DNA from 3 places in the Xanthomonas cannabis genome. Region 1 is predicted to be linked to each of the others. Evidence: predicted binding sites of a transcription regulator. Region 1 holds the regulator's gene; each other region holds the start of a gene.
The links. Region 1 encodes HrcA, which represses chaperone genes, less so after heat shock. Its sites were predicted from a motif close to TTNGCACTCNNNNNNNNNGAGTGCNAA; they were not measured.
Positions count from the first base shown of each region.

Region 2: a site for HrcA is predicted at 5,845-5,871, ahead of RZV17_RS02715 (co-chaperone GroES). Genes of this name have one in related genera too.
Region 3: a site for HrcA is predicted at 2,811-2,837, ahead of rpoH (RNA polymerase sigma factor RpoH). Genes of this name have one in related genera too.

Region 1 covers NZ_CP136580.1:1,782,234-1,792,640, reverse strand. The annotation lists gene RZV17_RS07705 (prephenate dehydrogenase) at 1-172, opposite strand, end outside; gene pdxY (pyridoxal kinase) at 169-1,077, opposite strand; gene RZV17_RS07695 (hypothetical protein) at 1,446-1,625, shown strand; gene dnaJ (molecular chaperone DnaJ) at 1,689-2,816, opposite strand; gene dnaK (molecular chaperone DnaK) at 2,977-4,902, opposite strand; gene grpE (nucleotide exchange factor GrpE) at 5,045-5,563, opposite strand; gene hrcA (heat-inducible transcriptional repressor HrcA) at 5,662-6,693, opposite strand; gene recN (DNA repair protein RecN) at 6,831-8,495, shown strand; gene fur (ferric iron uptake transcriptional regulator) at 9,192-9,602, opposite strand; gene bamE (outer membrane protein assembly factor BamE) at 9,707-10,102, shown strand; gene RZV17_RS07655 (RnfH family protein) at 10,244-10,407, opposite strand, start outside.
Region 2 covers NZ_CP136580.1:627,704-638,110, forward strand. The annotation lists partial or broken gene RZV17_RS02695 (prolyl oligopeptidase family serine peptidase) at 1-66, opposite strand, end outside; gene RZV17_RS02700 (protein-disulfide reductase DsbD) at 522-2,846, opposite strand; gene cutA (divalent-cation tolerance protein CutA) at 2,852-3,184, opposite strand; gene RZV17_RS02710 (endonuclease) at 3,676-5,469, opposite strand; gene RZV17_RS02715 (co-chaperone GroES) at 5,922-6,209, shown strand; gene groL (chaperonin GroEL) at 6,344-7,984, shown strand; gene RZV17_RS02725 (TonB-dependent receptor domain-containing protein) at 9,022-10,407, shown strand, end outside.
Region 3 covers NZ_CP136580.1:4,239,983-4,250,389, forward strand. The annotation lists gene RZV17_RS17940 (NAD(P)/FAD-dependent oxidoreductase) at 1-1,132, shown strand, start outside; gene RZV17_RS17945 (trimeric intracellular cation channel family protein) at 1,185-1,799, shown strand; gene rpoH (RNA polymerase sigma factor RpoH) at 1,925-2,800, opposite strand; gene ung (uracil-DNA glycosylase) at 3,000-3,725, opposite strand; gene RZV17_RS17960 (response regulator) at 3,722-4,564, opposite strand; gene ftsX (permease-like cell division protein FtsX) at 4,573-5,523, opposite strand; gene ftsE (cell division ATP-binding protein FtsE) at 5,520-6,206, opposite strand; gene rhlB (ATP-dependent RNA helicase RhlB) at 6,283-8,004, opposite strand; gene trxA (thioredoxin TrxA) at 8,202-8,543, shown strand; gene rho (transcription termination factor Rho) at 8,763-10,407, shown strand, end outside.

The DNA of each region.
Region 1 (10,407 bases):
AAAAAATCAGCACGTCCGCCCGCTGCGCCAGGGTGGCTTCGTCGATGCCGCCACTGTCGGCAGGATCGAAGCCGATCACTTCCAGCTGCATGCGCGTGCGCAGGAACTGCGCCAGCCAGCGTCCGTACGCGCCGGCAATGCCGACGATGCCGACGACCGGCTGGGGAATCATGCCAGGCGCTCGACGGCAAAACGCGGCGATGCCGCAAGCGCAGCCGGCGCGGCAGCCAGCACGTCGAACTCTTCGTACCCCGCGGCCAAAGTCGCTTCCAGTGCGCTGTGCACGCCACTGAGCGCATGGCCCACCGCCTGCTCGAACGGTACATCGCGCAGCAACAAGCCGATCAGCAAGGCCATCAGCACATCGCCGGTGCCGGCCACGTCCACCGGCAGATGCGGGCTGGCCCAGCGATAGACCGCTTCCGTGCTGACCGCCAGGGTGACCAGCTCGCCTGCTGCACCGGCCACACTGTGGGCGAGCACCCACTGCGGCCCGCGTGCCAGCAAGGCACGTGCGGCGGCGATGGCATCGCCCTGCTCCAGGCTGGGCATGCCGGTCAAACGCCCCAGTTCGAAGGCATTGGGCGTCACCAGCCAGGCGTGCGGCAGCAGGCGTTCGGCAAAGACGCGCTCCAGTCCCGGTTCGACGTAGGGACCGGTGTGCGTGTCGCCAATCACCGGGTCCAGGCAATAACGCAGCTGCGGCGCCTGCGGAAAGGTCTGCTCCAGCCAATCGGCGAAGGCTTGGCCGTTGGCCAGGCTGCCGAAATAGCCGGACACCAATATGCGTGCACGCTGCGGCAGGCCGCGTTCGGTGGCGCCGAGCAGGAGGTCGGCCAGCCAGTCCGCCGGCAGGATGCGGCCGCGCAACGTGGCGTAAAACGGCGCATTGCTCAGCAGCGTCGTCGGCACTTCGGCCACACGCAGCCCCAGCGCGCGCAGCGGCGGCACCGCAGCGCTATTTCCGGCGTGCCCGTAGACCAGTTGCGACTGCACCGAGATCACATCGATCGGCGAAGGACCGTCGGGGCGCTGGCGGCGACCGTGGACGAGGTGGCTGTCGGTTGCATCGCTCATGGGGTGGCCGTCTTCGTAGAGATGACGCCATTATCCTCCGCAACGCGTGAGCGGATATGCGGGTAGTGGATCAGTGTGATCCGGCGTGTAGGGATGGCACGAGATGGCAGCTGCTCGATGCATTGCCATACCGAACGCCGTTGAGCGTTGCCACGACCGCGCCTGGCGTGTCCATGGTAATGCGAGGTGAGTGGCTGCCACGTTTGGCCATCGATTGAGGGACGAGCGGCTGATGCCCCTGCAGGCTCACCCTCATCCGCCCTTCGGGCACCTTCTCCCGATGGGAGAAGGAAGATCGTTTTTCTGCCGTTTTCTGGCGTTGCGAAGGACACGATTACGTCATCGACCGCGAGCGACGGATGCCGTGCATGCGCACCCTCATCCGCCCTTCGGGCACCTTCTCCCGTTGGGAGAAGGAAGATCGTTTTTCTGCCGCGTTCTGGCAGTGCAGAGGACACGATTGCGTCATCGACCGCGAGCTACGGATGCCCTGCAGGCTCGCCCTCATCCGCCCTTCGGGCACCTTCTCCCGATGGGAGAAGGAATGAGGTCTTGCCGCGAGAAGGGAGACGCATGGCGTCTCCTGTCGCTCCCCGCGAGACAGACGTCGCTTACGACGTCATACGGTCCCAGAAACCCTTGACGCCATCGATGAAGGTGGCCGACTTGGGCGAATGCTTGCGCGCATCCTCACCGGTGAACGTGGCCTCGAACTGTTGCAGCAGCTCACGTTGATCGGCGGTGAGGTTGACCGGGGTTTCCACCACCACGCGGCAATACAGATCGCCTTCGCTGCGGCTGCGCACCGAGCGCACGCCCTTGCCGCGCAGGCGGAACAGCTTGCCGGTCTGGGTTTCGGCCGGGATGCGAATTTCCGCCTCGCCGCCCAGGGTCGCCACGCGGACGGTATCGCCGAGCGCCGCCTGCGAGATGCGGATCGGCACTTCGCAGTGCAGGTCGTCGCCATCGCGCTGGAAGATCGCATGCTCACGCACGCGCACTTCCACATACAGATCGCCCGGCGGTGTACCGGCCGGACCGGCCTCGCCCTCGCCTGCCAGACGAATCCGGTCGCCGGTATCCACGCCGGCCGGCACCTTGATCGACAGCACCTTGTCCTCTTCCACGCGCCCTGCCCCGTGGCAGGTCTTGCACGGGTTCTGGATCAACGTGCCGCGCCCGTCGCAATGCGGGCAGCTCTGCTGCATCGCGAAGATGCCGCGCTGGATGCGGACCTGGCCGCGTCCATGGCAGGTACCACAGGTCTCGACCTTGCCGTCTTCCGAGCCGCTGCCATGGCATGGCGTGCACTCGATCAGGGTTGGGATCTCGATGCGTCGCTCGATGCCGGCGACGGCTTCTTCCAGATCCAGTTCCAGGACGTAACCGACGTCGGCACCACGTCGCGCAGCGCGCGGACCGGCGGCGCCACCGCCAAAAATATTGCCGAAGATATCGCCAAAGATATCTCCCATGTCCGGGCCACCAGGCCCGCCACCACCGCCCATGCCGTGCTCGAACGCCGCATGGCCGTGCGCGTCATAGGCACGACGCTTATTGCCATCGGACAGCACTTCGTAGGCTTCCTTGCATTCCTTGAACGCCGCTTCGGCAGCAGCGTCGCCGGGGTTGCGGTCCGGGTGGTGCTTCATTGCACAACGCCGATACGCCTTCTTCAGCTCTTCGTCGCTGGCGCCACGGGCCACGCCCAGCACTTCGTAATAATCGCGTTTGCTCATAAGCCGGGATTCGGGATTCGTGATTTGAGATTCGTTGAAACGCGAAAGCGGACAGCATGTGCTGTTCCGCCCTGGCGACGCGACGCGTAGAGGATATCGGGGTGGGGACTCACCCGCACGGCGGCGTGCGAATCCCCACTCCCGACTCCCAAATCACGGCTTACTTCTTGTCGTCCTTGACCTCGGTGAACTCGGCGTCCACCACGTCGTCGGCGGCCTTGGAGGCCTGCGCATTGCCGTTGGCCGCATCGGCGTTGCCGCCCTGCTCTGCTGCGGCAGCCGCGGCGTACAGCGACTGGCCGGCTTCTTCCAGCGTCTTGCTGCGCGCTTCGATCTGCGCCTTGTCGTCGCCCTTCATGGCGGTTTCCAGATCCGACAGCGCCGCTTCCACCTTGCCGATCACATCGCCACCGACCTTGCTGCCATGCTCGGTGATCGCGGTGCGGGTGGCGTGGATCAGGCCATCGGCCTGGTTGCGGGTCTGCACCAGCTCCTGGAACTTCTTGTCTTCTTCGCGGTTGGCTTCCGCGTCGGCGACCATGCGCTGGATCTCTTCGTCCGACAGGCCCGAACCGGCCTTGATCTCGACCTTCTGTTCCTTGTTAGTCTTCTTGTCCTTGGCCGACACGTGCAGGATGCCGTTGGCATCGATGTCGAAGGACACCTCCACCTGCGGCATGCCGCGCGGCGCCGGCTCGATGCCGGACAGGTCGAACTTGGCCAGCGACTTGTTGAAGCGGGCCTGTTCGCGCTCACCCTGCAACACATGCACGGTCACGGCCGACTGGTTGTCTTCGGCGGTGGAGAAGGTCTGCGACGCCTTGGTCGGGATGGTGGTGTTCTTTTCGATGATCTTGGTGAACACGCCGCCCATGGTTTCGATACCCAGCGACAGCGGGGTCACGTCCAGCAGCAGCACGTCCTTGACGTCGCCGGCCAGCACGCCGCCCTGGATCGCCGCGCCCACGGCCACGGCTTCGTCCGGGTTGACGTCCTTGCGCGGTTCCTTGCCGAAGAAATCGGCAACCGCCTGCTGCACCTTCGGCATGCGGGTCTGACCACCGACCAGGATCACTTCGTTGATGTCGCTGGCGCGCAGCCCGGCGTCGTTCAACGCGGTGCGGCACGGCTCGATCGACTTCTTGACCAGGTCTTCCACCAGCGCTTCGAGCTTGGCACGGGTCAACTTGATGTTGAGGTGCTTCGGGCCCGAGGCGTCGGCAGTGACGTACGGCAGGTTCACTTCGGTCTGCTGGCTGGACGACAACTCGATCTTGGCGCGCTCTGCGGCGTCCTTCAGGCGCTGCAGCGCCAACGGATCCTTGCGCAGGTCGATGCCCTGGTCCTTGTTGAATTCGTCGACCAGGTACTCGATGACGCGGTTGTCGAAGTCTTCGCCGCCCAGGAAGGTGTCGCCGTTGGTGGCCAGCACTTCGAACTGCTTCTCGCCATCGACTTCGGCAATTTCAATGATCGAGACGTCGAAGGTACCGCCGCCCAGGTCGTACACGGCAATCTTGCGGTCGCCGCCGTTCTTGTCCAGGCCATAGGCCAGCGCTGCCGCAGTCGGCTCGTTGATGATGCGCTTGACGTCCAGACCGGCGATGCGGCCGGCGTCCTTGGTGGCCTGACGCTGGCTGTCGTTGAAATACGCCGGCACGGTGATGACCGCTTCGGTGACCTTCTCGCCGAGGAAGTCTTCGGCGGTCTTCTTCATCTTTTCCAGCACGCGCGCGGAGATTTCCTGCGGCGCCATGCGCTTGCCATCGCTGGTCTGCACCCAGGCATCGCCGTTGTCGTGCGCCAGGATGCCGTACGGCACGTGCGAGATGTCCTTCTGCACTTCGCCGTCGGTGAACTTGCGGCCGATCAGGCGCTTCACTGCGTAGAAGGTGTTCTTCGGGTTGGTCACCGCCTGGCGCTTGGCCGAGGCACCGACCAGCACTTCGCCGTCCTTGGTGTAGGCGACGATCGAGGGCGTGGTGCGGTCGCCCTCGGAATTTTCGATGACGCGGGCCTTGCCGCCGTCCATGATCGCCACGCACGAGTTCGTGGTGCCGAGGTCAATACCAATGATCTTGCCCATGGATACGCTCCTGATGATTCTGTAGCTGTGTCCGGCGACGCCGGGTCTGGCTGAGATGTGGGGGTGGTGCGCAGGTGTTCAAGCCATCCGTGCGCATCTGTGTTTCACCGGCGCGCCTGGCAGTTCAGCCGGGCGCTGCCGGTCAGTCGTGCTTGGCCACGACCACCAGGGCCGGACGCAGCAGGCGGTCGTTGAGCAGGTAGCCCTTCTGGAACACCTGCACGATGTGGCCGGGCGCGATGCCTTCGGCCTCGCCCTGGCTGATCGCCTGGTGCTGGTCGGGGTTGAACGGCTGGCCGACCGGGTCGAGCAGGGTCAGGCCATTGTCGGCAGCGACCTTGAGCAATTGCTTGTAGGTCATGTCCAGGCCATCGCGCAGCGGGCTGGGCTCGCTGCCGGCGGCGGTCAACCCGGCGTCCAGGCTGTCGAACACCGGCAGCAGCTCGCCCAGCAGCTTCTCGTTGGCGAACTTGCGGGCGTTCTCGACATCGCGGGCGATGCGCTTGCGCTGGTTTTCCAGGTCGGCGCGCTCGCGCAGGGCGTCGGCCTTGACCAACGCGATCTCGCTGCGCAGCGACTCGATCTCGGCCTTGAGCGGATCGGTCTCGGGTGGGTTCTGGGACAGGTCTTCGGAGTCGAATTCGGGGTGGTCTTGGTTCATGTGCAGTTCCCGGGCAAGCGGAACGCCCGCCCCAACGTCACCCCGTATGTGGGCGCTCGCGCGCGTTTCAAGCAAACAATCGCGCCGATCGCCGCCGGTTATCGCGCGCCGGGCGGCTCCATGGCCGCGCCCAGCACCTCGGCGGCGGTCTGCACCAGCGGAATCACCCGGTCATAGGCCATGCGTTTGGGACCGATCACGCCCAGCACGCCCAGCACCTGGCCGTTGGCGGTGTATGGCGCGGTGACCAGCGAGACATCGTCCAGCGACACCATGCCGGTTTCCTCGCCGATGAAGATGCGCACGCCCGGCGCCTGGATGGTGCGTTCGAGCAACTGCAGGATCTCGCGCTTGCTGGCGAAGGCCTCGAACAGCTCGCGCAGCCGGTCCAGGTCCGACAGGTCCTGCACGCCCATCAGGCGGGTCTGCCCGGCCATCACCATGTCGTCGGCATCGGCCGGCACCAGCGCCTCGCTGGCCAGGTCCACGCTGTGCGCCAGCAGCTGCTCCATCTCGCTCTTGGCCATGCGCAGCTCGCGCAGCAGGCTGACGCGGATGTCCGACAGCGCGCGCCCGGCGAACTGCGCATTGAGGTAATTGGCCACCCGTTCCAGCTCGGCGGGCTCGTAGGCGCGGCGCGGCTCGATCACCCGGTTCTGCACCTCGTTGTCGGCAAACACCAGGATCGCCAGCACCCGGCGCGCGTCCAGCGCCACGAAATCGATATGCCGGAACGCAAACTGCTCGCGCCGCGGCGCACTGACCACCCCGACGAAGTGACTCATCGCCGACAGCATCTGCGAGGCGCTGCCCAGCAACGATTGGGTGCCGTTGCCGCTGGCCAGCTCCGCGCGCAGGCGGCGCACTTCGTCTTCGCCGGGCGGCTGCATCTGCACCAGGCTGTCAACGAAGACCCGGTAGCCATGTGCAGTCGGAATGCGCCCGGCCGAGGTGTGCGGGGAGCTGAGCAAGCCCACGTCTTCCAGGTCGGCAAGAATGTTGCGGATGGTGGCCGGGCTGACATCCAGCCCGGCATGCTGGGCCAGGGTCTTGGACCCCACGGGCTCGCCGTCGCGGATATAGCGCGCAATCAGCGTGCGCAGCAACTGGCGGGCGCGGGGATCGAGCATTGGGGACTGGGACGCGCGCATGGGATCATCCGGTGAGACTGGGCATAGATAATGTCTGGCCCCGGGGATGGCAAGCGCCTGATTCCCCGTCTGCCCCTCCCACCCTAAGCTTCCCCAAAGCGTTCACACTCGACCCCATGCTCAGACACCTCTCGATCAAGGATTTCGCCGTTGTCCGTGCCACCGAACTGGAATTCGGGCCGGGCATGACCGTGGTGTCGGGCGAAACCGGCGCCGGCAAGTCGCTGATGGTGGACGCGCTGGGCTTTCTGTCCGGCCTGCGCGCCGACAGCGGCGTGGTGCGCCACGGCGCCGACCGCGCCGAACTGTCGGCCGAATTCCAGCTGCCGGCCGAGCACCCCGGCCTGGCCTGGCTGGCCGACAACGAACTGGATGACGATGCCCAGTGCCAGCTGCGCCGGATCATCCGCGCCGACGGCGGCTCGCGTGCCTGGATCAACGGCCGCCCGGTCACCTCCTCGCAACTGGCCGAGCTGGCCTCCCGGCTGGTGGAAATCCATGGCCAGCACGAACACCAGGCCCTGATGGCCCGCCACAGCCAGCTCGCCCTGCTCGACGCCTATGCCCGCAACAGCGCCCAGCGCGAGCAGGTGCGCCAGGCCAGCCAGCGCTGGCAGGCACTGCTGGACGAGCGCGACGCGCTGTCGGCGCAGGGCGATGTCTCCGACCGCATCGGCTTCCTCGAGCACCAACTTGCCGAACTGGAACGCGAGGACCTGGACCCGGCCGCGATCGCCGCCCTGGACGTCAATCACCGCCGCCAGGCCCATGCAACCGCGCTGATCGGCGCCTGCGACAGCGTGGCCCAACAGCTCAACGGCGACGACGGCGCCAGCGCGCTGGGCCTGTTGCAGGACAGTCGACACGATCTGGCCCGCGTGGCCGAGCACGAACCGCGCCTGGGTGAGGTGGACGCACTGCTGGACAGCGCCGTGATCCAGATCGAAGAGGCACTGGCCCTGCTCGACCGCGTGCGCGACGACCTGGACGCCGACCCGGCCCAGTTCGAGGCCATGGAACGCCGCCTAGGCCGGCTGCACGACCTGGCGCGCAAACATCGCGTTGCCCCGGACGAGCTGGCCGCCCACCGCGACCACCTGAGCGCCGAGGTGGAGAGCCTGCGCGGCGCCGACGAGCGCCTGCAGCAGCTGGACAAGCACATCGACACTGCCACCGGCGTCTGGCGCAGTGCGGCCAGCGTGCTCAGCGCAAGCCGCCAGAGCGCCGCCGAGGCCCTGTCGGCCGCCACCACCACCCTGATCGGCGAACTGGGCATGGGCGGTGGGCAATTCCTGATCCAGCTGCAGCCACACGACAGCGCCCGGCCGGACCCCAACGGCGCCGAGCGGGTGGAATTCCTGGTAGCCGCCAACGCCGGGCAACCGCCGCGCGCCCTGCGCAAGGTCGCCTCCGGCGGCGAGCTATCGCGTATCTCGCTGGCCATCGAGGTGGCCGCGCTCGGCCTGGACAGCGTGCCGACCATGGTGTTCGACGAAGTGGATTCGGGCATCGGCGGCGCGGTGGCCGATATCGTCGGGCAAAAGCTGCGCGCCCTGGGCGAAGAACGCCAGGTGCTGTGCGTGACCCACCTGCCGCAGGTTGCGGCCAAGGGCCACGCGCATTACCGGGTCAGCAAGGCACCGGTGGACGGCATGACCCAGAGCGCGGTCGAACTGCTCGGCCCGCAGGCCCGCCAGGAAGAACTGGCGCGCATGCTCGGCGGCGTGGAAGTGAGCAAGGAAGCCCGTGCGGCTGCCCGCAAGCTGTTGCAGAGCGCCTGATCGGGGCCGGCAGCGCGCGTGGTGCCGCCACGCCGGTGCGAAGGCGGCGGCAGTGATGACGCGTGGCAGCACGACCGTCGCGCGCTTGCGAGAGTTCCTTTCCACTGAGGAGACTCCCTACCCTCGTCAGCAAGACGCCCTTGCTCCGCTGACGAGGCTCCCTTCCCCCGCCTGCGGGGGAAGGCGCCCGAAGGACGGATGGAGGCGACATCGCCGCAACACGACCACGACAGGCGCGACAGCCGTACACGGTGTCGCCCCTCATCCGGCGCTGCGCGCCACCTTCTCCCGCCAGCGGGAGAAGGGATGCCTGGCTGCACGTGATCTGCCGGTTGCACGGCAACTGACGACCCACCTACTCCCTTCTCCCGCCTGCGGGGGAAGGTGCCCGAAGGGCGGATGGGGGCGACATCGCGGCGACGCGACCACGACAGGCGCGACAGCCGTACACGGTGTCGCCCCTCATCCGGCGCTGCGCGCCACCTTCTCCCGCCAGCGGGAGAAGGGATGCCTGGCTACGCGCGATCTGCCGGTTGCACCGCAACTGACCACCCACCTGCTCCCTTCCCCCGCCCGCGGGGGAAGGTGCCCGAAGGGCGGATGGGGGCAAGCCCGTCCATCAAATCCACCAACACACCCCACAACGCACAAGGCGGCCGAAGCCGCCTTGTCATTCGCCCCTGCGATACGCCGGGTTCAGCGCGGACGCTTCTTGCGCACGTACAGCACCAGCGAATGCTCTTCCAGCTCGTAGCCGTGCTTGGCTGCAATCTGGCGCTGCAGCGCTTCGATCTCTTCGCTTTCGAACTCGATCACGTGGCCGGTATCCACATCGACCATATGGTCGTGGTGGCCGCCGCGATCGAGCTCGTATACGGCCTGCCCGCCCTCGAAATTGTGCTTGAGCACCAGGCCGGCGGCTTCGAACTGCGTCAGCACGCGGTACACCGTGGCCAGCCCGATCTCGTCGCCGTGATCGAGCAGCTGCCGGTAGATGTCTTCTGCGCTGAGGTGATGCTGGTTGCTCTTCTGTTCGAGCAACTCCAGGATCCGCATGCGCGGATGGGTCACCTTGAGCCCGACTTTGCGCAGGTCGTGGGTTTCCATATGTTCTCCGTTCATTGGCGATTTAGCGCCAGCTGCCATCAAACGGGTCGCGGCGACCGGCGGGAGTGTATCATCGGCGTGATTTCCTCAGCACTTACTCCCCGATGCGCAATCTCCTGCTGGTCGCCGCCATTGCTCTTTCCACCGCTGGCTGCGGCATCATCTACAAGCAGCCGATCTACCAGGGCAACCTGATCAAGCAGAACGCCGTGGAGCAACTGCAGGTAGGCCAGAGCAAGCAGCAGGTCAGCGCGTTGCTGGGGACGCCGTCCATTCCCGACCCGTTCCATGCGCAGCGTTGGGACTACACGTCCACCCAGCGCGTCGACCGCCTGGCGCATACCGAAGTCAAGAATTTCACCGTGTTCTTCGAGAACGATCAGGTGACGCGTTGGGAAGGCGATTATTTCCCGTCGCAGGACGAGCAGCTGGCCAAGTCCGCGCCCAAGCAGTTCGGCCGCAACCTGGCCCGCGACAAGAAGAAGCAACGCGGCCGTTGATGGCCCGGTTGCAGGTCGGGCGATTGCCCGGCCCTATGCAGCGCCTTGAAAACCGGCCAGTGATGCCGGTTTTTTTGTTCCATCTGTGCGGAACAGTTCGCTCAACAACACTTCGCCTGACGACGAGGGACAACCGTGCAACTACGTGCCGGATCCGCTCTTCCGGTCGGGCGCAGCCCGTCGACGACGCGCTTCCTTGGGGTCCAGCAGCAGCGGCCTGAGCAATTCGATCCGGTCGCCCGCGCACAGTGCCTGCTCCGGCCGCACCACCACACCGTGAATCGCCAGCGCGGCGGGCGTGCAGT
Region 2 (10,407 bases), 1.2 Mb from region 1:
ATGCTTCACCCAGTCGAGCGCCTTTGTGTCGGTGACATCTTCCAGCCAGAGATACGGGTCTGTGTTGGCCGTGCCGGCCGCAGCAATCGCAATGCCGGGCGTCGCAGGTGCTGCATCGGCGCCTGCAATGCCGGCAAGAAGCAATGCTGCGCCGAAAAGGGTGCGGGTGGACGTGGGGGTCATTATGTCGCCATCGCCGATAGGGGGCGACAGCATAAAGTCGAATATCGTGCTGTGACCGCGCGGTGAGAAATGTTGAGAAATGCGCTCTGAGAGCAAGCGCTTCACGCTGCGGTGACTTTCTAAAAAAAGCAATTGCTGGATGCTATCGAGTTAATCGCCTGCGGGCTCGGACGCGACGAAATGATGGTCGTGGGCATGTCCGGCGTCAGGCGGGGCGCCGGCAAGCGGGCAGGCTGCCGGTGACAGCAAGGCGCACACGTTCCTGGGATCGCCTCGAAGGCACAAGGTATGCCGGCGCAGCCCCCCTCCAGACGCATTGGGGCGTCGAAGCCGCCGCCTCAGCGCGCTGCGCGCAGCAACGCGTCCTCGGTGATCGCGCCGGTCAACACCGTGGGCAGGATCGCCGGTGGGGCACCGGGGCCGTACACCACGTAAAGCGGCACGCCCACGGCCTGGTGCTGGTCCAGGAAGGTGCTGATGGCCGGGTCGACGTTGGTCCAGTCGCCTTTCATGTAGACCGCATCGACGCGGCGCAGGGCATCGCGGAATTCGGCACTGCTCAGCACGTTCTTTTCGTTGGCCTTGCAGGTCACGCACCAGTCGGCGGTCATGTTGACGAACACCACGCGGTTGTCGGCGCGCAGGCGGTCCAGCAATTGCGGCGAGAACGCCACCGCGCCTTCGCTGGCGGCGGTGGCCGCCGGTAGCCGCAGGCGGGTGACGCCGACCACCGGCACGATGGCCAGCACCAGCATCACCACCGCCAGGCGCATGCCGGTGCGATGGCTGTTCCAGCGGCTGCGCTCGAAGCACCACAGGCCCAGCGCCAGCAGGGTGGCACCGACCAGCATCAACGCCAGCGCATCCACGCCGCGCTGCTTGCCCAGCACCCACAGCAGCCAGATCGCGGTGAGATACATCGGGAACGCCAGCACCTGCTTGAGCGTCTCCATCCACGCGCCGGGCGTGGGCAGGCGCCGCGCCAGCGAGGGGACGAAGCCGATCAGCAGGAACGGCAGCGCCAGGCCCAGGCCCAGCGCCAGGAATACCAGCATCGCCAGCAGCGCCGGCGCGGTGAACGCATAGGCCAGCGCGGTGCCCATGAATGGAGCGATGCAGGGGCTGGCGACCACGCAGGCCAGCACGCCGGTGAAGAAGTCGCCCAGCGGCCCGTTGCGCGCGGCCAGCGACTGGCCGATGCCACCCAGGTTGCTGCCCAGCGTGAACACCCCCGACAGACTCAGGCCCACTGCAAACATCAGGTACGCCAGCGCCGCCACGAACCACGGCTGCTGCAGCTGGAAGCCCCAGCCGGCCGCCTGGCCGGCCGCGCGCAGGCCGATCACCAGCCCGCCGATGGCGGCGAACGACACCAGCACGCCCAGCGAATACCAGATGGCATGGCTGCGCGCATGGCTGCGGCTCTCGCCGCTGTGCGCCAGCCCCAGCACCTTCAGCGACAGGATCGGCAGCACGCAGGGCATGAGGTTCAGCACCAGCCCGCCGAGCAGGGCCAGCGCCAGCATCGCCAGCAGGCCCTTGTCGGTATGCGGCGGCTGGGTGCGCTGCGGATTGTCGGCCGCGGCACTCGCAGCCGGCGGCGCCGCGGAGGCGCTGGCTTGGGCGGGCGCGGGGTCGGCAGGTGTCTGCCCTGCGGCCAGCGGCGAAATCATCAGCGGCGCGGCCTGCGCCTGGTTCTGCGGCGAGACCGTGCCGGCAGGCAGGTCGAGCGCCACGCGGCGGGTCATCGGCGGGTAGCAGATGCCGTCGGTTTGGCAGCCCTGGAAGGTGGCCACCAGGGTCACGTGCGCCGGCTCGGCGCGCTCGCGCAGCAGTGGCAGGGTGACTTCGGCCTGGTCGAAATACACCACCACGTCGCCGAAATGTTCGTCGCGGTGGGTCTTGCCCTGCGGCCAGCGCGGCAGCCCGGTGCGCACGCCGGTGCTGCCTTCCACGGCCAGCGAGGTGCGGTCGCGGTAGAGGTAATAGCCCGGTGCCGGGGTAAAGCGCAGCAGCAGGCTGTTGCCGTCGCCGACGATGGCCTCGAAGGTGAAGGCTTGCTCGGCCGGCAGCGGCAGCGCGTCCACGCCGGCGGCCTGGCCGGTGGCGCCGAACAGGCGCGGACCCGACGCGCCGCGCGGCACCAGTGCGCCCAGGTTCTCGCGTTGCGGTGCGGCGGTGGGCGCGCCGGCGGCCGCTGCCTCGGGCAGCGCGACGCGGATCTCGCGCCGCTGCGGCGGGTAGCACACCCCGGCATCGGCGCAGCCCTGGTATTGCACCTGCAGGACCGCCGTCTTCAGCGCCGGCTCTGCCCTGCCGGCCAGGGTGGCCTGCAACTGCTTGCGGTAGGTCTGCACCTGGCCGAAGAACTCGTCGTGCTTGCTCTCGCCCTCCGGCAGCGCCAGTTCGCCAACGGAAAAGCCCTGCCCGGACTTGACGCTGATGCGATGGCGATACAGGTAGTAGCCCGGCGCGATCTTCCAGTTAAGACCGATGCTGTCGCGGCTGTCGGCCTGGGCGGTCAGCGCGAAGGCCTGGTCCACCGGCAGCAGGTCGGCCTCGCTGACCGCCTGCGCGGGTGGCGCCACCAGCGCCAGCGGCGCGGCGAACAAGGGGGCGGCCAGCAGCGCGCAGCGGGCGATCCAGCGGGACAGAGACTTCATGGACGTCAGGATTCCTTGCGGGTGTCGGCCCGGACCCAATCGAGGTAGGCCGGCAGCCCGGCGCTGGCTTGGACAGCAACCGCCTCCGGCAGTTCATACGGATGCAGCGCCTGCAGCCGCGCGATGGCGTCGGGCAGGCGGTCTTCCCAGGTCTTGATCAGCAACTGCACTTCCGTGCTGCGCTCGATGGCGCCGTTCCAGCGGTACAGCGATTGCGCGCCGGGCAACTGGGTGACGCAGGCGGCCAGGCGCTCGTCCAGCAAGGCGTGCGCGATGCGGTCGGCGCTGTCGGCATCCGGGCAGGTGCTGAACAACAGATGGAGGGAAGAGGCGCTCATTGCAGCTGCGCAGTGTAATGCCCCGCCTGCGGGGGATCGACCGCCGATTCCGGAACAGGGCGTCAACTTCGCTGCCTTCGCAATGCCGGTAGGCAGGGTGCCCATGCCTCGGTGCAGCTGCGCAGGGAGGTCGGTAGAGCACCTGCCACACTGCGCCGACCTTGCCGTGGCGCGGAGCGCGGCGCCGGATGCCAAGACCGGCCGACAACGGTTGGGAGATGCATTGCGCCGGTGACCCGGCGGTCACTTCGCCCAGCGCGAGGAGGCCGGGATCCTTGGCAAGGCGATCTTGGAAGCCTGCATGTCGGTGCGGAGGCGACGCATTGCCACGCCCGCGGTATTCAGCAGCGGCGTCGGATCCGATCGAGGGCGTTTCGCCTGCTGCGACCCACGCCGTCGGCACCGGCGCCTGGCCGCCATCAGGTGCCGTACGTTTTTCCGCGTGACCGAACCCCACCGGCCCGACGCATCACGCGTCGGGCCGGTGCAGCTCAGTTGGCCAGCTGGCAGCTGGCCGGCTTGGCCGAAGTGAACAGGCCGGCAGTGGCCCATTCGGGATGATCCACGAACGGGTTGCGGTTGCCCTGGAAGCTGAAGATCACCTGGTTGCGGGCACGTTCGGCATCGTCCGGCGGGTCGGCCTGATGCCAGGCCAGCAGCGTGGACAGCAGGCCCATATACGCGGGCGAAGACGAGGTCTGCACGATCCGGCTGCGGTCGTCGGTGAGCTCCAGGTCCGGCTCGGACTGCCCGGTGGCTGCATCGGTGCCGCCTTCGTAGCGAATGGCCATGTACATCACCGCACGCGCCATGTCGCCCTTGCGCCGGCCCCACACTTCGAAGGTGCCGCCGTTGCCGTCGGGCGTGCGCACCCAGTTGGAATTGCCCGGGTAACGCCCGCTGCCGCCGCCACTGCCGTCGTTGACCTCGGTCACCCGCTCGCCGCAGCTGCTGGTGCAGGTGGCATAGGGCTTGTTGCCGCGGTCGGCGTTGAAGGTGGTGTCGGTCAGGTACAGCATGTGGGTGTCGGTGTAGGGCGCGTACGGCAGGCCGCGGTCGCCGGTGGCGCTGCCGAAGCCCAGCGAGTTGGGCCAGGTGTGCTCGCGGTTGTAGGTCAGCCCGCTGCCGGTCCCGGCCCGGTCGCTAACCTTGGCGTAGCTGCGGTTGCGGTACGCGTCCAGGATGCGGCCGCTGTTGTTGGGGTCTTCGTCGGCCATCTCCAGGATGGTCCAGGTATTGGTGCCGGTGCCGCTGTACGGGTAGACCGTGTGGCCGCGGATGGTGGCGTTGAGCGAGCAGCGCAGCTGGCTGGGGCTGGTGGTGTTCACCCGCGAGTAGTAGCCGGTGGCGCCGCCGCTGGCGGTGGCCACGGTGAAGGCGATGGACTGGTTGGCCGCCGGGCTCAGGCCGCTGGCATCGCGGATGGCGCTGGCGGTGATGGCCAGCGTGCAGCGCTCGCCGCCGACCAGGGCGGTGTTGGTGGACAGGGTGAAACGGGTGCCCGTCGTTGCGTAGCTCAGTGCCACGTTGCCGGAACTGGCGCAGCTCAGCGCGAACGCGCCGCCGCTCAACGTCACCGCCTCGCTGAAGCCCACCGCCAGGTCGCCGGCCGCCGGGAAGCCGGTGGCGCCCTGGCTCGGCGTGGTGCTGGTGATCGTCGGCGCACCGGTGGTGCCGCCACCGCCGCCGCTGCCGTTGAAGGTCTGGCTGCGGTTGCAGGCGCCGAAGGTCTGCGCCGCCGAGCCGGCCCAGCTGAAGTTGGCTGCCGCGCTGCCGGTGCCGGTGAGTTGCAGCGAGCTGCCGACCGCGCTGCTGTTGCTCTCGCTGACCGGCAGATTCTGGCTGGTGACCCCGGCCGCCGGGCCGCCGCTGCCGGTGATGGCGCCTTCGTAGCTGAGGAACTGCACCAGTTGCCCGTTGGGGTCGACCAGCGCCACGCCATCGTTGGGCCCGTTCTGCACGCCGTTGCTGGCGTAGCTCACGGTGGCCAGGCGGACCTGGCTGCCGCAGCTGACCAGGCTGCCGGCCGGCACCGCGGTGTTAGCGTAGACCGTGGCTGCGCTTGGGGCGCTGCCGTTGTACAGATAGATGCGGTAGCCGCTCAACGATTCGCCGGCGGTGGCCACCACTTCCACGCCTTCGCCGCTGTCGCCGGAGGCGCCTGCGTCGTCGTAGTGCAGTTCGTTGATGAAGACCGCCGCATTGGCGGCGGTGGCGCTGAGCGCGAACGCGCAGGCCAGGGGCAGGGTGCAACGCAGGGACACAACACGGGACGGCAACCTCATCGACAGCTCCTTGTGATCGGGGAATGCGATCCCGACTGTAGAGCGTGCGCATGACAAGCGGTGGAACCTGGTTCCATTTTTCTAGAGTGCGGCTGGATGCGCGCCTGGTAATGAGCGGGATGAGGTGGCTGCGGGGAATCAGCGGCGCTGCTGCTCGCGCGGCGGCGCCTGGGCACGGCCGCTGGCATGGTTGGCCCTGTAGCCGCTGCCAACGCGCACCGCCGGGATGCCCCGCAGGCCGTGCGCCGCAGTCGTCCTGGCCCCTGGATGAGACCGCGCAGCCGAAAAATTTTTTACGCCCAGCCCTTGAAAGCTGCCCGCGCAGCACAATCTCTGGCCCGCACCCGCTCTGTCGGGTTTTTTCCGCGCGCTGTGCTGGCAGTCGTCATGTGCGAGTGCTAACATCGCCGATAATTTCCAGACCAATCAATCACTTAAGAGGGTCTTTCTCTATGAGCATCAAGCCGCTTCACGACCGCGTTGTAGTCAAGCCGATCGAAGCCGACGAAGTTTCCGCCGGCGGCATCGTGATCCCGGACTCCGCCAAGGAAAAGTCCACCAAGGGTGAAGTCGTCGCCATCGGCGCCGGCAAGCCCCTGGACAACGGCAGCCTGCGCGCGCCGGTGGTCAAGGTTGGCGACAAGGTCATCTACGGCCAGTACGCCGGCAGCAGCTACAAGTCCGAAGGCGTCGAGTACAAGGTGCTGCGCGAAGACGACATTCTGGCCGTCATCGGCTGAAGCCGTTGACGGCGGGATTCGGGAGTCGAGATTCGGGATTGGTCAGTGCGCTTCGCGCAGCTGGTCCCGCATCCCCCCGGAACCCGCTCTAGCCAATCCCCAATCCCCAATCTCAAATTCCGGAGTTTCAGACAATGGCTGCTAAAGACATTCGTTTCGGTGAAGACGCACGTACCCGCATGGTCCGTGGCGTCAACGTGCTTGCCAATGCCGTGAAGGCAACCCTCGGCCCGAAGGGCCGCAACGTCGTGCTCGAGAAGAGCTTCGGCGCGCCGACCATCACCAAGGACGGCGTCTCCGTCGCCAAGGAAATCGAACTGGCTGACAAGTTCGAGAACATGGGCGCGCAGATGGTCAAGGAAGTCGCTTCCAAGACCAACGACAACGCCGGCGACGGTACCACCACCGCCACCGTGCTGGCCCAGGCCCTGATCCGCGAAGGCGCCAAGGCCGTGGCCGCCGGCATGAACCCGATGGACCTCAAGCGCGGTATCGACCAGGCCGTCAAGGCCGCCGTCGCCGAGCTGAAGAACATCTCCAAGCCCACCACCGACGACAAGGCGATCGCCCAGGTCGGCACCATCTCGGCCAACTCGGACGAGTCGATCGGCAACATCATTGCCGAAGCGATGCAGAAGGTCGGCAAGGAAGGCGTGATCACCGTTGAAGAAGGCTCGGGCCTGGAAAACGAGCTGGACGTGGTCGAGGGCATGCAGTTCGATCGCGGCTACCTCTCCCCGTACTTCATCAACAACCAGCAGAGCCAGTCGGCCGACCTGGACGACCCGTTCATCCTGCTGCACGACAAGAAGATCTCCAACGTCCGTGACCTGCTGCCCGTGCTGGAAGGCGTGGCCAAGGCCGGCAAGCCGCTGCTGATCGTGGCTGAAGAAGTCGAAGGCGAAGCGCTGGCGACCCTGGTGGTCAACACCATCCGCGGCATCGTCAAGGTCGTGGCCGTCAAGGCACCGGGCTTCGGCGACCGTCGCAAGGCGATGCTGGAAGACATGGCCGTGCTGACCGGCGGCACCGTGATCTCCGAGGAAGTGGGCCTGGCGCTGGAGAAGGCGACCATCAAGGACCTGGGCCGCGCCAAGAAGGTGCAGGTCTCCAAGGAAAACACCACGATCATCGATGGCGCCGGCGATTCGGCCGCGATCGAGTCGCGCGTCGGCCAGATCAAGACCCAGATCGAAGACACCTCGTCCGATTACGACCGTGAGAAGCTGCAGGAGCGCGTGGCCAAGCTGGCCGGTGGCGTTGCAGTGATCAAGGTCGGCGCGTCGACCGAAATCGAAATGAAGGAAAAGAAGGCCCGCGTCGAAGACGCCCTGCACGCCACCCGTGCAGCCGTCGAAGAAGGCGTGGTCCCGGGCGGCGGCGTGGCCCTGGTGCGTGCGCTGGTGGCCGTCGGCAACCTGACCGGTGCCAACGAAGACCAGACCCACGGCATCCAGATCGCCCTGCGCGCCATGGAAGCCCCGCTGCGCGAAATCGTGGCCAATGCCGGCGAAGAGCCGTCCGTGATCCTGAACAAGGTCAAGGAAGGCACCGGTAACTACGGCTACAACGCCGCCAACGGCGAGTTCGGCGACATGGTGCAGTTCGGCATCCTGGATCCGACCAAGGTCACCCGTTCGGCGCTGCAGAACGCAGCCTCGATCGCCGGCCTGATGATCACCACCGAAGCCATGGTGGCCGATGCACCGAAGAAGGACGAGCCGGCGATGCCGGCCGGCGGTGGCATGGGCGGTATGGGCGGCATGGATTTCTGATCCACGCCACTTCGGCTGTTGCAGTGCAAAAGGACCCCGCCGCAAGGCGGGGTTTTTTGTGTCCGACGAGCTGGATGGCAGCACGCGATTGCTGGGATGATCGGCCCGAAGCAGGTGGCCGACGCACGCATTCCACTGGTCATGCAAACCGCATGCCCGGTAGGAGCGCACCTGGGCGCGAACGGCTTCACCGATAACGCCCCAGTCGCGCCCGGGTGCGCTCCTACGCAAGGTCGATGCGGCCCGCGCAGCCAGCTCGCGGCCCCAACCGTGTCGAATCCTGCGCAGGCATGACCACACAGTCCCCCATGACCTCGTAGGAGCGCACCTGGGCGCGAACGGCTTCACCGATAACGCCCCAGTCGCGCCCGGGTGCGCTCCTACGCAGGGTCGATGCGGCCCGCGCAGCCAGCTCGCGGCCCCAACCGTGTCGAATCCAGCGCAGGCATGACCACACAGTCCCCATGACCCCGTAGGAGCGCACCTGGGCGCGAATGGCTTCACCGATAACGCCCCAGTCGCTCCCGGGTGCGCTCCTACGCAGGGTCGATGCGGCCCGCCCAGCCAGCTCGCGGCCTTAACCGTGTCGAATCCTGCGCAGGCATGACCACACAGTCCCCCATGACCCGTAGGAGCGCACCTGGGCGCGAACGGCTTCACCGATAACGCCCCAGTCGCGCCCGGGTGCGCTCCTACGCAAGGTCGATGCGGCCCGCGCAGCCAGCTCGCGGCCCCAACCGTGTTCACCATCGCAAAAGCTCGCAGATCGCGACGTCAATCACACTTGCGTGACAATGTGTTGACACCGATGTCATCGCAGTTCTAGCGTCGTTCGCGCAGGCGTTTGCGCCGAGCGGTCGGGGGGCCATCGGACAAGGGGCAGCGGTGCATGCATCGCTGGCGGACGTCGTTGCAGTGCACTGCCACGCCGGCCACGTCCGGCTTCTCCCGGGGATCTTATGAACTGCCGCAGTCATCGTCTTGCCTTGTCGATTTCCGTGTCCTTAGCGCTGACGGCTGCCGTCGCGCCACCGCTCATGGCCCAGCAAACCGAGCCGGATACACCGCGCGCCACCTCCACCCTGGATGCGGTCAGCGTCACCGGTTCGCGCATCAAGCGCGCGCAGGTCGAAGGCGCCCAGCCGGTGGTCACCATCTCGGCGCAGCAGATCCAGCAGGAAGGGTTTGCCACCGTCTACGACGTGCTCAACAGCATGAATCAGCAAGGCTCGGTGGAAGCCGATACGCAGTGGGGCTCGCACACGCCCAACGCCTCGCCGATCAATCTGCGCGACCTCGGCCCGGGCCGCACCCTGCTGCTGGTCAACGGCCACCGCGTGGCCGATTACCCGCTGCCGTACGGCGGCGAAAGCAACTTTTCCAACTACAGCAATATTCCCTCTGCAGCGGTGGAGCGCATCGACATCCTCACCGGTGGCGCATCGGCCATTTACGGCTCCGACGCGGTGGCCGGCGTGATCAACGTGATCCTCAAGCGCGACTATCAGGGTGACCAGGTGCGGCTGCGTGGTGGCACCGCCACCGAAGGGGGGCGCGACAGTTTCGACGTGTCCTGGGCAGGCGGGCGCACCGGCGAGAACTGGAGCCTGACCTACGCGCTGCAGGCCACCAGGCGGGACCCGTTGAGCGGGCGCGATCGCCCGCAGATGGACGATTCGGACGACATGTCCTATTCCAACTGGACCGGCCAGAATCGCCTGTACGGCTTCAACCCGTTCACCGGCCTGAGCCTGGTCGATGCCAACACCAACGAGCGCCTGGCACCACCTGCGGGCACCTGCGCGCGCTTCGGCGGCGAGTTCATCGACGGGCAGCGCCTCAGCTACAACCAGAACACCGGCGCGCTCGCCAATGCCGGCAATTATTGCGGCGTGGCGCGCGACTACGGCGACTGGGGCCTGGTGACCGGCAGCGAAGATTATTCGGCCTATCTCTACGGCACCTGGAAGTTCGGCGAGGCCACCGAAGCCTGGGCCACGCTCTCGGCCAACCGCAGCATCGGCCGCTGGACCTACGACCCGCCGTACGCCTATCTGGGCCCGTTTCAGGATGCGGCCACTGGTCGCTCGTTGAACCTGATCCGTCAGCTCACCCGGCGCGAAGCCGGCGGCTGGGACCGGCTGGCCAACTACAACAAGGAGCAGTCCTGGGATCTGAGCGCCGGTTTGCGCGGCGTGTGGGCCGACCGCTTCGATTGGGAGCTGAGCGTGGGCCGCTCGCGCTACACGGTGGACGAATACGTACGCACCGTGGATACCGCACGTGCCACTGACTATTTCCTCGGCAGCCCCGTCGGCACGGCCGCCGATGGCGCGCCGATCTATGCGATCAACGAAGCGCGGTTGTACTCGCCGCTGTCGTCGAACCAGTACGACGACCTGGTGGCCAAGTCGCACAACTCG
Region 3 (10,407 bases), 2.3 Mb from region 1:
CACCGCCGGCCTGTCGGCACCGGACATCGCCGCACCGCTGCGGCACATCCTGCGCGAGCAGCGCAATGTCGAGGTGCTGCTCGGCGACGTCGCAGAGATTGCGCCGACCCGCCGGGAAGTGGTGCTCGCCGATGGCACGTCGCTGGGCTACGACATGTTGCTGCTGGCCACCGGCGCCACACATGCCTATTTCGGCAACGACCAGTGGGCCGAACACGCGCCCGGCCTGAAGACCCTGTACGACGCGCTGGTCCTGCGCCGCAAGCTGCTGCTCGCCTTCGAGCGCGCCGAGGCCGAATCCGACCCCGCGGCGCGCGCCGCCTGGCTGAGCTTCGCAGTCGTGGGTGGTGGCCCGACCGGGGTCGAGCTGGCCGGCACCCTGGCCGAGATCGCCCGCCACACGCTCAAGAACGAATTCCGCCATATCGATCCACGTCAGGCACGGGTACGCCTGGTCGAAGCCGGCCCGCGCGTGCTGCCATCGTTTCCGGAAGATCTCACCGACAAGGCGCGCAAGCAGCTTGAGCGGCTGGGGGTGGAGGTGCACACCGGCACGCCGGTCAGTCATATCGATGCGCTGGGCTATCAGCTCGGCGAGACCTTCGTGCCGGCGCGCACCGTGGTGTGGGCGGCCGGCGTCGCCGCCTCGCCGCTGGCGCGCACGCTCGGCGTGCCACTGGATCGCGCCGGGCGCGTGCTGGTTGAGCCAGATCTGAGCGTGCCCGGCCATCCGGAGATTTTTGTCGGCGGCGACCTGGCGTCGGTGCAGCAGGGCGGCCGCCCGGTACCGGGTGTGGCACCGGCGGCCAAGCAGATGGGCAAGCACATCGCCAAGGCCATCCGCGCACGCCAGCGCGGCCAAGCCGCGGCCGCCTTCCGCTATCAGGACTTCGGCAACCTGGCCACCATCGGCCGCATGGCCGCCATCGTGCATGTCGGCAAGCTCAAGCTGTCCGGCATCGTCGCGTGGTGGTTCTGGCTGGCCGCGCACGTCTACTTCCTGATCGGCTTCCGCAACCGCTTCGTGGTGCTGGTGAACTGGGCGATGGCGTACTGGAGCTACCAGCGCGCCGCGCGCATCATCTTCGGCGGCGCCACCGACGACCCGCCGCCCAGCAGCAAGGACGGATGACAGCGCCACAGGCCGTGCGCGATGCTGTGCGGCCTGATGCGACGACCTGACCGTGGCAACTGTCCTGTTCCTGCTGGATCTGCTCGGCACCTTCGTGTTTGCCCTGAGCGGTGCGACCGTGGCGGTGCGCAACCGCCTGGATCTGTTCGGCGTGCTGGTGCTGTCCTGCGCGGCGGCGGTGTCCGGTGGCATCGTGCGCGATGTGCTGATCGGCGCCACCCCGCCGGCCGCATTGGTGCACCCGCAGTATCTGCTCACGGCCTGCCTGGCCGGCGTTGCCGGTTTCTATTGGCATGCAGCGGTGGAGCGGTTGCGCAACCCGGTGCAGATCTTCGACGCGGCCGGGCTGGCGTTGTTTGCGGTCTACGGCACCAGCAAGGCGCTGGACTATCAGCTCAGCCCGCTCAGTGCCACGCTGCTGGGCATGCTCAGCGGCATCGGCGGCGGCATTGCGCGCGATCTGTTGGTCGCACGCACGCCAGTGGTGCTGCAGGCCGAGTTGTACGCCGTCGCCGCGCTCGCCGGTGGCGGTCTGGTGGCCATCGGCCATGTGCTCGGCGTGCCGCAGGCCTGGTCACTGGCGACCGGCGCCGGCGTGTGTTTCGGACTGCGCTTCATGGCGATCCGCTACGGCTGGCATCTGCCGGTGGCGCGCCTGCCCGACTGACACATTGTCGCGCAGGCGTGATCCTGGCAGCGGCGTCAGACGGCTGCTCGCACCCGCAGACACCCCAACGCAAACGGCCCGGATAACCGGGCCGTTTGTGCGACATGAACTGCGGAAGCAAAAGATCAGGCGACGAACAGCGCCTTCATCTTCTTCAGCGCGTTCGCCTCGATCTGGCGAATCCGCTCGGCCGACACGCCGTACTCGTCGGCCAGCTCCTGCAGCGTCACCTTGGATTCGGAATCCAGCCAGCGACGCTTGACGATGTCGCGCGAGCGCGTGTCCAGACCGGCCATGCCTTCGCGCAGCAACTGCAGCTGGTTGTCTTCGCTGTCGTGGCGCTCGTAGGCCTGCGACGGATCTTCGTCGTTGGCCACCAGGTAGCTCACCGGCGACGGCGGACCGTGGTCATCGTCTTCGTCGGAGGACGCGTCGAAACCGATATCGCGACCGGACAGGCGCGACTCCATCTCCATCACTTCCCGTTCGGAGACGTTCAGGTCCTTGGCGACCGCCGTCACCTCGGAGGCATTGAGCCAGCCCAGGCGGGTCTTGGACTTGCGCAGGTTGAAGAACAGCTTGCGCTGCGCCTTGGTCGTGGCGACCTTGACGATGCGCCAGTTCTTCAGGATGAACTCGTGCATTTCGGCACGGATCCAATGCACTGCGAAGCTGACCAGGCGCACGCCCATGTCAGGGTCGAAGCGCTTGACCGCCTTCATCAGGCCGATATTGCCTTCCTGGATCAGGTCGCCCAGCGGCAGGCCGTAGCCGTTGTAGCCGCGGGCCACGTGCACCACGAAGCGCAGGTGGGAATGGACCAGTTCGCGCGCGGCGTCCAGATCGAGCTCGTCGCGGAAGCGGCGGGCCAGATTCTGCTCCTCATCGACCGACAGCACCGGGATCTGGTGCACGGCACCGATGTAGGCGTCCAGCGAACCGAGCGCACTGGGAATCGGGAGATTGTTTGCCACGAGGGCAGTCGAAGTAGTCTGGTTCATAGGCACCATCTTAGCAGTCGAACTATTGGACTGCCGGGTATGGAAAGAGTTCCCAGCGTTCCATTTATAGGACGTTCGGGCTTCCATGCTTGCCGGCGTTCTACCGTACAGCTTCCCGAATTCTGACTCCAAACTAGCACCCCACGCCTGCGCAGACCGTGACAAAACGCGCGACGACGCGGCGCCCGGCCCGGGCTGTTCAGCCGGCGGCCGACGTTGTGTCCAACCCGTCGCGCGGCGGCAACGACCAGTCGATCGGAGGGAGGCCCCGGCGCTGCAGATGCTCGTTGGTCTTGGAGAAATGCTTGCAGCCCAGAAAACCGCGATGCGCCGACAACGGCGACGGGTGCGGCGCCTTGAACACGCGATGGCGCGCCTGGTCGATGACCTTGCCCTTGGACTGCGCGTAGCTGCCCCAGAGCAGGAACACCAGGCCCTCGCGCTCGCGGTTGAGGGTCTCCACCACATGGTCGGTGAAGCCTTCCCAGCCCTTGTTCTGGTGTGCACCCGCCCGGCCCTGCTCCACCGTCAGCACCGCGTTGAGCAGCAGCACACCGCGGCGCGCCCACGGCATCAGATAGCCATGGTCCGGGCGCGGGATGCCCAGATCGTCCTGGATCTCCTTATAGATGTTGAGCAGCGACGGCGGCACCGGCACGCCGGGCAACACCGAAAAGCACAGCCCATGCGCCTGGCCTTCGCCGTGATACGGGTCCTGACCCAGGATCACCACCTTGACCTGATCGAACGGGGTCGCGTCGAAGGCGGCAAAGATCTGCGGCCCTGGCGGAAACACCCGCGCCCCGGCCGCCTTGCGCTGGCGCAGGAAGGCCGACAGCTCCTGCATCTCCGGGCGCAGCAGCCAATCGCCCACCTTTGCCTTCCACGACGGTTCCAGCTGGATGCGCCCTTCCACTTCACTCATAGCGTGACGGCCTGATCCTCGAGACGTGCCAGGCGCAGCTGGAACAACACCTTGGTCACCAGCAAGCGCTCCTCGATGGGCTTTTGCACCAGGTCATTGGCGCCGGCGCGCAGCAGTTCGGACTGGTTGCGTGGATTGGTGTCGCCGGTCATCACCAGCACCGGCAGGCGGCGCTTGCCGTAGGCGAAATCGATGCGGATACGTTCGACCACATCGCGGCCGTTGAGCTCGCCTTTCAGGGTCACGTCGGTCAGCACCACGTCGATACGACGCTCGGTCCGGCCCAGCGATTCGGCGGTCAGCAGCGCAAAGGCATCTTCGGCGGTCAATACATGCACCACCTTCAGGCTCTGGCGCTCGAGCATGCGCTTGGTCGCCTCGGCCACCACGCGGCTGTCTTCGATATAGAGCACGGTCGCGCCGACCACCGGCTCGGGCTGCACATAGCCACGGATGAAGGTAGCCAGGGCCTCATGGCCCAGCGCCTTGTCAAAATAGTCGGTGACGTATTCGGTGAAGCGGCGCTCGACCAGGTGCTGCTGCGCATCGCCGGACACCACGATGACCGGCACATATGCCTGCCCGGCCGCTTCGCGCACGCTGCGCGCCAGGGCCAGGCCATCGCCATCGGGCAGCGACAGCGAGGTCGTCACCAGATCCACCGCGCCGGCTTCCAGCGCATCGCGCGCTTCGGCGATGCTGGCGCAGCCAATCACCTGCACGTTTTGCAGCTCGCGCGTGAGCACGTCGGCAATGAGCTTGCGCACCAGCTTCGAACCATCGACGACCATCACGCGCGGTGCGTCGCTGATCAGGTGTTTGAGATCTGGTGGATGCATGGCAGGCCTCAGGTCTCGGTGGGACGGGTCTGGCGAAGGAAATGGCCGGTCACCAGCCAGGCGCCCAGCCAGCCCAGGACCAGGGTGCCGATGAGCACCATCACAGAATGCAGCAGATCCAGCCCGTGCAGCGTAAACGAACTGCCATAGCTGTCGGCCAGGGTCGCCAGCGGCGCACGCAACGCCAGGCCCGAAGCGGCAATCAGCGCAAGCGCCACGGCGCCAGCGCCCAGCCCGTACCACGCGCCCAGGTACAGGAACGGGCGACGGATGAAGCCATCGCTGGCGCCGAGCAGCTGCAGCACGCCGATCTCTTCGCGCCGCGACTGGATGTCCAGCCGCACGGTGTTGCCGACCACCAGCACCGCACCGATGCCAAGCAGGGCCGACAGCACCTGTACCAGGCGCTCGCCGAAGTGCAGCCAGCCATCCAGGCGCTTGCGCCACAGCGCGTCGTGCTGCACCTGGTCGGTTTGCGGCAGGGCCTGCAGTGCGCCGGCCAGCTGCGCGTCGTCGGCCGTGTCGGCGGGCGTGACGATCAGCAGCGTGGGCAGCGGGTTTTCGCCCAGCGCTTCGGCAGCTTCATCGAGCTTGGCGCTCTCACGCAACTCGGCCAGGCCCTGTTCGGGGGTGCGCAGCGTGACCTGCGCCACATCCGGGCGGGCTCGCAGCTCGGTGGCCAGCGCCTGCGCGGCCTCGGCCGCGACATCGACCTTCAGGAACAGATTGATCTCCCGCGATTGCTGCACGCTGCCGGCCAGCAGCTTGACGTTGTCCAGCGCGATCGACAGCCCCAGCGGCAAGGCCAGCGCCAAGGCCATCACCACGATGGTCAGCAGCGTGGCCCACGGCTTGCGCATGGCGCGGCCCAGGCTGAAGGCGATGCTGTGCAGATGGTGGTCGATCCAGACGCCGAAGCGCGACGGTGCCACCGCTTCGGTATTGGCAAGCTTGCTCATTCGGCCAGGTCCTGCGGCGAGATGTCGTCGACCAGGCGGCCGTGGTCCAGGATCAGCACGCGCTTGCGCATCTGCTTGAGCAGCGCCAGGTCGTGGCTGACCACCAGCACGCTGGTGCCGCGCGCAGGAAGCTCGGCAAACAACTGCATGATTTCGGCCGCCAGCGCCGGGTCGAGATTGCCGGTGGGCTCGTCGGCCACCAGCAGGCGCGGTTCGCCGACGATGGCGCGGGCGATGCCCACGCGTTGCTGCTCGCCCGCCGACAATTGCGATGGCAGGGCTTTTTCGCGATGGGCCAGGCCGATGCGTTCCAGCGCCGAGCGCACGCGCTTGCCGATCTCGGCGCGGCGGGTGCCGCGCAGGATCAACGGCAACGCCACGTTCTCGGCAATGCTGCGGTCGTTGAGCAGGCGGTGGTCCTGGTAGACCGCACCCACCTGACGCCGATGCAGCGGAATCTGCCGGCCGCGCACCTTGAGCAGGTTGCGCTCACCCAGCAGCACCGCGCCCTGGCTGGGCCGCTCGCTGAGGTGGATCAATTTGAGCAAGGTACTTTTGCCGGCGCCGGAGTGGCCGGTCACGAACAGCATCTCGCCATCGGCCACCTCAAAGCTGACATCAGTCAGCGCCTGGTGGCCCCCGGCGTAGTGCTTGCTGACGTTGTCGAAACGCAGAACGGTCATCCGGCGATTATGCCGGAGCGCCCGTGCCTGCGTCGCATCGCCGCGTAACGGCGATGCGATTGCAGCGAAGCGATCGTCAGTTGCCCGAGACCAGCGACCGCAGGCGGCGACCGATGCGGCTCAGCAGCGACGGGCTGCCGCCCGGCTTGGCTGCGGCGCGCACCGGCTTGGCGACTACCTGTGTCGGCTTGCGCGGGGCAGCAGGTGCGGGCACCGGCGTGGACGCGACCGGCTCTGCACCGTCGACCGGACGGCCGTTGCGACGACGACGACGCTTGCGCGGTGCACGCTCGGCATCGGCCGCGATGGTGGACGGCGCGTCCACCGCTGCAGCGGCAACCACCGGTGTTTCGCTCGGTGCAGCCGTGGCAGGCGCCTGCCCTTCCACACGCGGCTTGCGGCGCGGACGCGGCTTGCCGTCGGCACCGGCGCTGGCGCCATCGCGGCGGCCGCCACCACTGCCGCTGCGCGAACCGCCGCCGGGACCACTGCGCCCGCCACCGCGACGCTGTTCTTCGGCGGCACGCTGCTCGCGCGCTTCGCGGAAGATCGTGCCCACGCTGTCGCCAGCGTCGTCGTCGGCCTCTTCGCCTTCCACCGGCACGCGTGCTGCACGCGGCAGCGGGGTCAACAGCTCGGTGGTCACCGGTTCGACCGGGATCTTCTGCTCGATGTAGGCCTCGATATCCGGCAGGCTCATCGCATAGCGCTCGCAGGCGAAGCTGATCGCATCGCCTTCTTCGCCCAGACGTGCGGTGCGGCCGATACGGTGCACGTAGTCTTCGGCGTCGAACGGCAGGTCGTAGTTGTAGACGTACTTGACCCCGTCGATATGCAGGCCGCGCGCGGCCACGTCGGTGGCGACCAGGATTTCGAGCTGGCCCTTCTGGAAGCGGTTGAGCAGCGACTCGCGCTTCTTCTGCGGCACGTCGCCCGACAGCACACCAACGCGGTAGCCATGGCGCTCCAGGGTGCGCGCCACGCGCTCGACGAACGCCTTGGTGTTGACGAACACCATGGTGCGCGCGCCTTCGCTACGCGACAGCAGACCCAACAGCAGCGTCTGCTTCTCTTCGTCGGACGGGAAGTAGATGCGCTGGCGCACCCGCGCAGCGGTGATGGTCTCGGTCTCGACGACGAGCTTTTCCGGCTCGTTCATGTGCTCGTAGGCCAGCTCCAGCACGCGGTGGCTGAGCGTGGCCGAGAACAACAGCGTCTGACGGGTGCCGCGCTCGGGCATGCGCCGCAGCAGGAAGCGGATGTCCTTGATGAAGCCCAGGTCGAACATGCGGTCGGCTTCGTCCAGCACGCAGATCTCGCAGGCATGCAGCGAGACCACCTTGTGCTGCTTGACGTAGTCGATCAGCCGGCCCGGCGTGGCGATGATCACATCCACGCCCTGCTGCAGCAGCTCGCGCTGCTTGTCGTAATCCACCCCGCCGTAGACCAGCGCAAAGCGCAGCCCCAGGTCGGCGCCGAACTTGACTGCGTCCTTGTGGATCTGGATCGCCAGCTCGCGGGTGGGCGCCAGGATCAACGCGCGCGGGTCTTCCGGCTTGCGGTCGGCCAGCGCCGGGCGGATCAGCAGGCGGTTCATCACCGCCACCAGGAACGCCAGGGTCTTGCCTGTGCCGGTCTGGGCCTGGCCGGCGACATCGCCGCCCGGCAGCGCGACCGGCAGGGTCAGCGCCTGGATCGGGGTACAGCGGGTAAATCCGGCGCTCTCCAGCCCGGCGATCAGCGCCGGATGCAGTTCGAACGAGGAAAAGGTCAAATCGGTCAGCGGTTTGTCGCTCATTATTCCGTCTTCGTAAGGCGCCCTGGGCAGCCCGGGCGCGGCTTGCATCGATGCCGACAGCGTCGCAAACTGCGGCAGTTGTGGCGGACAGCGCGGCTTCAGGACTGACACTTGATTCAGTCGCGCAATGCCCCAGTTTAACGCAATGTGGCGGCCTGCCCGATCGGGTGGGCCGTTTGGTTTCCAGGAGACCCAACGTGAGCGACAAGGTTCAACATGTCGGCGATGCCGACTTCGAGACAGCTGTACTGCAATCCGGCGAACCGGTCCTGGTGGATTTCTGGGCCGAATGGTGTGGCCCGTGCAAGATGATCGCACCGGTGCTGGACGATCTGGCCGATACATACCAGGGTCGGCTCAAGGTTGCCAAGGTCAACGTGGACCAGAACCGCGCCCTGGCCATCAAGTACCACGTGCGCTCGATCCCGATGCTGTTGCTGTTCAAGGACGGAGAAGTCCAGGCCAGCCAGATCGGGGCGGTTGGCAAGGGCCAGCTGACCCAGATGATCGACAAGACCCTGGGCGGCGCGGCCGCCTGAGTGAGCGGGCGTCCAGCGATGGGCGCCTGCCGTGGTAGGCCGGCAGTTAAATCCGGCCAAGGCCGATGCTTGCGCGGTTGCGCGCCGCGGTGATAGTGTCAGTTGGTCCGGCACACGTTCGTGCGCCGCCGTACCCCTCTAGAACCCTCTTCTAGACTCCCATCTACCAATAGTTCGCCCCCCAGCCGGGCGCTCGCACCTTAGCGAGGAATCACGCACTTGTCCGATCATCCTTCCTCCGATACCGGGAGCAGCGTCGACGCTCCCGTTGAGAAGCGCGTGCGCAAGCCGCGCGTGAGCAAGACCGCCGTCGCCCATGACGATGCCGGCGCGCAGCAACCCAACCTGCCCTTGCCCGCCAGTCCCGCACCCGACGCGCCACGCCCTCCGCAGGCACCGTCGCCCGCTGCCGAATCGGCACCGGCGCAGACGTCCGGCGATGGCGCAGGCACCAGCAGCGCTTCCAGCGCCAGCCAGGGCAGCGACAGCCACGGCGAGCCCCGCGAGGGCGGCCAGTCGCAGCAGCAGCGCTTCAATCAGGCGCAGCAACAGCAGAACCAGAATCAGGCGCAAAACCAGGGCCAGAACCAGGGCCAAGGTCAGAATCAGGGCGGCCAGAATCAGCAGGGCCAGGGGCAGAACCAGCAGGGCAATCGCCGCGACCGGTTCCGCAACCGTCGCGACCGCGGTCCGCGCGACCGCTTCGGCAATGAAGGCGGTGGCATGCCGTCCTCCGACGGTAGCAACGAGCCCTTCATCGCGCGGCCGCATCCGGCCGTGCCGGAAGGCTTCCCCGTCTATTCGCTGAGCGACCTCAAGCGGATGCCGGCGCAGAAGCTGCTGGATATCGCCGACCAGCTCAACATCCAGGAAGGCGTGGCGCGCGCGCGCAAGCAGGACGTGATCTTCGCCCTGCTCAAGGTGCTGACCCGTCACGGCGAAGGCGTTGCCGCCGATGGCGTGCTGGAAATCCTGCCCGACGGCTTCGGTTTCCTGCGTGCGGCCGAAGCCAGCTACCTGGCCGGCCCGGACGACACCTATATCTCGCCCAGCCAGATCCGTCGCTTCAACCTGCGCACCGGCGACCATCTGTCCGGCCGCATCCGCTTCCCGAAGGACGGCGAGCGCTATTTCGCGCTGTCGATCGTCGACACCATCAATGGCGAGCCGCTGGAAGCGAGCAAGAACAAGGTCCTGTTCGAGAACCTGACCCCGCTGTTCCCGCGCCGCCGCTTCCGTCTGGAGCGTGGCGATGGCTCCACCGAGGACATCACCGGCCGCATCCTGGATCTGATGGCGCCGCAGGGCAAGGGTCAGCGTGCGCTGATCGTCTCCCCGCCCAAGGCCGGCAAGACGATGATGATGCAGCAGGTGGCCACGGCCATCACCACCAATCATCCCGAAGTGCACATGATCGTGCTGCTCATCGACGAGCGCCCGGAAGAAGTGACCGAAATGCAGCGCACCGTGCGCGGCGAGGTCATCTCCTCCACCTTCGACGAGCCGGCCGCGCGTCACGTGCAGGTCGCCGAGATGGTGATCGAGCGGGCCAAGCGCCTGGTCGAGCACAAGAAGGACGTGGTGATCCTGCTGGACTCCATCACCCGCCTGGCACGCGCCTACAACAACGTGGTGCCCAGCTCCGGCAAGGTGCTCACAGGTGGCGTGGACGCCAATGCGTTGCACCGGCCCAAGCGCTTCTTCGGTGCGGCACGTAACGTGGAAGAAGGCGGCTCGCTGACCATCATCGCCACGGCGCTGGTGGAAACCGGCAGCAAGATGGACGAGGTGATCTACGAAGAGTTCAAGGGCACCGGCAACAGCGAAGTGCATCTGAACCGCCGTATCACCGAAAAGCGCGTGT